One region of the Psychrobacillus sp. FSL W7-1493 genome, then DNA from elsewhere that is predicted to be linked to it. Evidence: riboswitches for the same ligand, from Rfam matches in the RefSeq annotation. Region 1 holds a riboswitch; each other region holds the start of a gene.
What was found. A riboswitch is a leader RNA that binds a small molecule or an ion and turns the genes downstream of it on or off. The one in region 1 is predicted to bind cobalamin.

Region 2: another riboswitch for cobalamin. It lies ahead of MKX96_RS01935 (hypothetical protein); the one in region 1 lies ahead of MKX96_RS16640 (ABC transporter substrate-binding protein).
Region 3: another riboswitch for cobalamin. It lies ahead of MKX96_RS00590 (hypothetical protein); the one in region 1 lies ahead of MKX96_RS16640 (ABC transporter substrate-binding protein).

What each region holds. Positions count from the first base shown of each region.
Region 1 is NZ_JBBOSB010000001.1:3,360,446-3,362,647, forward strand. It holds gene MKX96_RS16635 (FecCD family ABC transporter permease) at 1-262, opposite strand, end outside; gene MKX96_RS16640 (ABC transporter substrate-binding protein) at 267-1,220, opposite strand; cobalamin riboswitch at 1,341-1,482, opposite strand; gene MKX96_RS16645 (DUF1963 domain-containing protein) at 2,017-2,202, opposite strand, start outside.
Region 2 is NZ_JBBOSB010000001.1:377,641-379,842, reverse strand. It holds gene MKX96_RS01940 (ABC transporter substrate-binding protein) at 1-344, opposite strand, end outside; gene MKX96_RS01935 (hypothetical protein) at 348-887, opposite strand; cobalamin riboswitch at 1,059-1,248, opposite strand; gene MKX96_RS01930 (VanZ family protein) at 1,373-1,849, shown strand; gene MKX96_RS01925 (GerW family sporulation protein) at 1,871-2,202, opposite strand, start outside.
Region 3 is NZ_JBBOSB010000001.1:118,096-120,297, forward strand. It holds gene MKX96_RS00580 (metal ABC transporter solute-binding protein, Zn/Mn family) at 1-198, opposite strand, end outside; gene MKX96_RS00585 (hypothetical protein) at 513-689, shown strand; gene MKX96_RS00590 (hypothetical protein) at 1,040-1,258, opposite strand; cobalamin riboswitch at 1,486-1,671, opposite strand; gene MKX96_RS00595 (MFS transporter) at 1,771-2,202, shown strand, end outside.

The DNA.
Region 1 (2,202 bases):
CGGACGACACTCCCAATGTATAAGGATCAGCTAGCGGATTTTTAAGCAGACTTTGAAAAGCTGCTCCCGCTATTGCCAGGGATGCTCCGACTAATCCTGCGAGTATAACTCGCGGCATGCGAATCTTCCAGACGATATTTGTTGCAATCGCATCTGTACCCGTATCCCATAAAGTACTGATCGGTACCTTTACAGATCCGACCGACACACCTAGCCAAATGGCTACGATTAACGTAGCCAGTGACAAGATATAACCGATCATTGATTTACTCACTAAATGCCTCCGGATAAATAGCCTTAGCCACTTCCTCTAGGCCTTCTACTAAACGTGGACCTGGACGACTCGTTGCATCCTCATCCACTTGTACCACCTCATCATTTTGAATGGCAGTCACTGTGTCAAAACCATCACGCCGTTTCACCTTTTCTACAATTCCTTCTACGTAGTCATAGGTGATTAACATAACATCTGGGTTACGGCTTACTATTTCCTCTGGGTTAACTTGAAACCAGCCATCTTGATCGGCCATAATATTTTCTGCATTGACCATCGTTAAAATTTCTTGCATAAATGTCCCATTACCAGGAGTATAAATTTCTGGTACATCGGAAGTTTCTACGAATACTGTTTTCTTTGTCTCTACTTTTGCAACTTTTTCTTGAATTTCATCAACCTTTGCCTTCATATCCTCTATAACGGCTTGTGCTTCCTCATATTTCCCCGTTGCTCGGCCAATTTGTTCAATAGTTTTATAGGTTAAGTTAAAATCCTTTGCATCCTGTACCACAAATACCTTTACACCAGCATCTCGAAGCTGCTGTAATCCTGACTCTGCCATTGAAACAATGGATTCATGAGCGAATACGATATCCGGACTTAAAGAGATTATTTTTTCAATGTTATACTCCATGCCACCAATTTTTTCTTTTTCTAAGGCTTCCTTAGGGTAGCTCTCATAATCATTCACACCGATAATTTCTTCATCTAGCCCTAAAGCAAATAGAATTTCGGTATTGCTTGGAATCATAGATATAATTGATGTTGGGGCTTCCTCTAGCGTAATCTCTTGTCCTACTGCATCAGTGAGAGTCAGCGGAAATGCTGTTTCCGAGCTACCAACCTCTACACTATCTTCTTTTTCTAACGGAAGTGTTTCGGAATCATTGCACCCAGCCAATACAAACAGTGCTATCCCAATTAATAACCAAAACTTTTTCATCCTTCATTCCTCCTAATTTTAAACAATAAAAAATCCCCCATCCTAGGATGAGAGATAGATAGGTATAAATCTGCCAAAAATACCGAAAGCGGACCTACACCAGACCTATCCGCGTAGGTAATGGGTGTGCACATAAAGGCAGGTTTTCTGGCTTATGATGCACATGCATCACTTACAGTGGCGGGACCGCGCTGGACTCTAACCAGCTTCCCTTTTAACTCTAGTATCCAATAACTAGAGCACCTTTACGCAAATGTTATTCTATTGTTTCTTGCATTTATTATACCTTATATTTAGATGTTGTCGAGATGATGTCGGGATTTGAGAAAGGCATCCGTTTCATAATTTCAAAAATACGAACAATTAATAAAGAATATTCAAGTTTATATACTTTTATATGTGGAAAGTAGAATTGATTTTCGCTCATATCTCGGACGATCTTTCGAGGGGGGGAGCGATAAGTCATCACCTGTCGCTTACGCGCAAGGTTGTGATGTCTGAGCTGTCTCACTCATCCCTACTTGTGCCACCGCCTGCCGCTACAATCAATTTTAGAAAAGGTTCGTGTTTAACTATTTTGAGAAATGAATCTTCTCCAGCTCAAGCGAGGTAAAAAAACAGTAGTAATTGATTAAAGGTGATTTCAGTGAAATTTTTACATTCATATTATCGAAATCATTTCACGTTTCACTTTCTGACCTTCTATAAAGCTAGGGGAGTAGCATTTTTGTAGCTTAAGTAAAAAATGTCCATCTCCTATTAGAAAATATTCGAGAGATACTCACCCCTAATGCTATTAATAAAAATCACAGTACACAATCCACTCTTGTTTGTCTTGATTATAGAAAAAATAGAAGCTACCACTGTCTACTATGTTGAATTGCGCTTTCGCATCAGAGCTTATCTGAAAGACAAAGGGATATTCGTCACCATAGGAGACTCCGCTCTGGGTAAAGGAAGGATATCCTCCAACCTTATGCAT
Region 2 (2,202 bases), 3.0 Mb from region 1:
TAAGCAATCACGACATCAGGGTTGATCTCCAAAATACGCTCTGCATTAAAGCTCATAGAATCGGAAATCCGTTCAATATCTTGTGCTTCTACTGGGTAGTTATCATAGTCTGTTACACCTACAATTTTTTCGCCAACACCAAGAGCGAATAAGATTTCAGTGTTACTCGGTTGCAGAGAAACAATTGTTTCTGGAACCTCTTCAAATATAATTTCTTTACCCCTATCATCCGTTACGGAATATTCCTTTATTTCTTCCGAGACAGTTTCTTTATCTGCCTGACACCCTACAAGAAATACAGATATTAATAATACCGCTAACCAATTCCTTAACTGTTTGTTCATTTGTTATTCCTCCACTTTTTTCTTTTTTTGTATTGGATATGATTTACTAACAAATTGAATTTCATCTACCCCGTGCTGTTTATTTACATAGACCGCCATGACAAACAACACATTTGCCAGTAGCTGTGTATAGTCGAATAATATCTCTGGCACTTCTCTTTCTAATGAAACCTTATGTAATGCCCTAACAGATTTCTTCGCTTCACTCCGACAGACATGTAATTCACAGGCTGCGGTAGAACCTTGTGGCAGTACAAATAGATTTACTCTACCTTCCACTTCACTTACGTAAAAATCATACATATCACTAAGAATATTTAAATCTTGTTCGCTAATTGCCAACTTACCTCTAACAGAACCATTTAAGTGATATGCCATAGGTGCCAGGTACATTAAGTCTTCGTAAACTCTTGGTATATCCTTTGTTAAAGATGCAGCAAGTCCTATCCGAGTGGTCAATGAATCCGTTTGGATTTCAAAATCTACAGTAGAAGGTTTCTCTCTCATAAATGGATAACAAATATAACGTAAATCCTTTTTCATCTCCTAGCCTCCTTTCCAATGTATTTGTGAAATTTCAGCAATAAAATACTCGACTTCTTACAGCACAAAAAAACGCCACCCCTAAAAGGGCGGCGCAATACCTATTTATCGTTAGAAATTCAATCTCAAAATAGAAACGTGCCGTACAATCCCTTAACTTCCGAAGAGTATTTATACGTTCAAGAAAAGGCTGGTCTCCTGGCTCATGCATCATTTTACTCTAAGAACCTTCCCATCGACTTCTAGCCGACAGTGGTATTTTTCTTATTTCATTAGCATTTACAGTTGCGGATACAGCTTCGGTTTTTCACCGAATTCCCAATTAAGCTGACAAGTCAGCACCTTTTCCCTGCAAAATTATTCACTTATCGTAAGTGTACCATAGCCTCTCATTCGAATGATAGAAGCTTGTCCGTCTATTTTCTTTCCTTACTATCAATCTTTAATCATTTTGATTTCTCTTATATTTATGCTACTGTTTTTATATGAAAAAATTTATCCCACTTTTACTTTTAATTCTCTTTGTATTTATTGCTTCTGGACAGACGTCCGAGCAGCAGTCTTTAGAGACTGTGCTTAAAAACTGGCTTCCGAATAAGCCATTGGAGTCCTTTTTATCTTTATTTCATATTCCATATTGGGGATTTAATGTCTCTGTCGAGGAACGTGGCTACTATGCATTTGTTGAATTCTTAATAAGAAAAGGCACACACTTCTTTTATTTTGGTTTGATTAGCGTAGCCATTCATATTGCTTTGTCTAAAAGATTAAAATACCGAAAACTGGTGGCAATATTCATTACCTTTCTTCTTGGAGCTGCTGATGAATTCCATCAATCCTTTACGAGTGGACGATCCGCTCTTTTTCAAGATGTCCTACTAGATACAAGTGGTGCAATTTTTGCCATGCTAGTATTAACATTAGTACAACGTATAAAGCACAGAAAAAACGCTACCCCCTAAAGGGAAGCGTTTTCTATCTAACTATTTACGTCTTTTTATTAGCAAGAAAGCAATTCCTAGCGTAACTACGGAGAATACTGTAAGTATTTGGTTTATCGGAAGGATAGGTTTAAATTTCACATTCTCAGCGGTGATTTCATATACTCCTATCGGTTTTACCGAAAAGGCACCACCTGCTCCTTCTCCTTGGCCACTTGAATTTTGCTCATCCGTAATCTCAGTTCCACCTCCGCCACCTCCACCCACAAAATAGTTAACCTTGGCAACGGGTAAAACTTTTTTATTATCCAACACAATTGGCTCTCCATATATTAGAGAAACGTCTTTTTCTCGAGAGAACTTTTCGAATATCG
Region 3 (2,202 bases), 3.2 Mb from region 1:
GTAAAGATGTGGATCTACACCTGGCCCCATTAAGGATTTAACCACCACATAATCGCCGGCAATCTTTTTAACCGCATCTCCAATTTGACCCGTAGTTGTGACTACTAGGGGCTTATCGTCATTAGCCTTCCCGGAATTATTGTCACTACAGCCAACCAATAAAAAACTCGCAATCAAAAAAACAAAGAACTTTTTCACTTAGCACACTCCTTTTCCTTTGTTATAAATTATTTCCTTAAGGAAACTTTTAGAATAAAAAAATATAATTTTCTTTCGTGATAATAAATTTCCTTAAGGAAAGATTTGTTCAATAGGTTAACATTTCGATTTTGAATTGTCAAACTAATTTATGTAAAATTGAAAAAAATGTGACTACATAATTTATGGGCACTATTCTCAAATTAAATAATATCGGTTACTGATTTTTTACAGTTCTTAAGAAAACGATTTTTTCGTATGACTTTTAGACAAGTGCTATACTGTAGAAACAATGATAGTGGGGAGGTAATGATATGCAATATTCAAAATCTAAAATGGAAGAGCTTGTGAAGTTTAGTCCAGACTTAGCAAAAAGATTGAAGGAAGTAATGAAGGAGCATGACTTAGAAAAAAGTTTTGCTTTGAAAGCTTTGTACCATTCAGAAGTAAAAGACGGCGGGAAATATCAAAGGGATTACCAGGATCTTTAAACTTGAGAAAAAGGAGGCTGGGTCAAACCTCTCCTCCAAATAAAAAGCCTCGAAAATTTTTACGAACTAGTAAAGTTTTTGGGCTCATATTCCATGATTTACAGTTGTTTTCCGTTACGGCAGAATCATTTCGGGGGAATGACTTCCATCTCCTCGTTGTTGTCTCCTCCTCTACAAACAACTAGAATAGAGAAATTCCTTAGAAGGAAGTATCTAGCAAAAAAATAGTAAAACGTGAAATCAAATAGACGATTTCACGTTTTTTATTTATTGATTAGTTATGTACCAAGCACTCTTTATGGAATCCTTTTAACACATGTAGCTGTCAAAAGGATGAATACTCCTAAGACTTACTCTTCTTTTTGTCCAGAAATCTCATTTTTCATTTGATGGTGTGCATCCATTAAATGACGATGCATAATTTTTTTTTCCTCTATGCTCGAGGTTGAATTAAGCTCAATGTCTTTTTTCAATTCCTCAAAGGTAGACTGTAGTGATATTGATGTATTTGTAACATGGTTTGTCATTAATACTTGTCTAAAGTATGCAATATAAATATCTTTTTTCATTTACAAATTCCTCTCTTTTGTACGTAAAAAAGCATCCTCTTTTTTATAAAAGAAGATGCTAGTTAGTATAATTTTTTGATCAGTACGATTAGAAACTTAATAAAATCCACTATGAAAACAGGACCGTAGTAGCCCCTGTAATTTTATTATGTTTTTCGTACGACAGTAAAATCAAGCAATTGCTTGTTCATAGCTGACTTAACACCCTCCTATCCGCGTAGGTTTTCGGTGTGTACTTGAAATAGGCAGGTCTCCTGGCTCATGTTCATAGCTCTTCTTTCCTTCCCGTTGTTACACAGTGGTTTATAAAGAATCGCTCCCATTTACAGTTGCGGGACAGCGTCGGTCTTTCACCGAACTTCCCTTTTAAGTTCTTTTGCTGACAAAAGAACACCTAAATCTACACATTATTTAATTGTTCTTTCAATATAACATAAAATCTATTCAATGTAGCAAATTTGGATAAGCGACAGGTTGCACCTCTTTTTATAATCATTGGAGAGGTGAGGTAAATGTTTTTGAATAGAACAAGGGATTCCTATCAGCTGTATATTTTTATTTGCTTTGTATCGCAATTATTTTTTACGTATATATTTACAGTCAGCTTGTTGTATCACGTGAGCGTAGTTAAGCTGGATCCGTTGCAACTTGTTTTGGTGGGAACGGTACTAGAGTTATCTGTATTTCTATTTGAAATTCCAACAGGAGTGGTATCCGACTTGAAGAGCCGAAAGCTGTCCATTATTATTGGGTATTTTTTAATAGGAATAGGTTTTTTATTAGAGGGATTGTTTCCCTACTTTTCGATAGTTTTATTGGCCCAAGTGGCGTGGGGGATAGGTTATACCTTTACAAGTGGATCTCAGCAAGCTTGGATTGCAGATGAAATAGGAGAAGAAAAAGCTTCTATGGCATATCTGAGGGGAGCCAAGGCTGGGAATTTG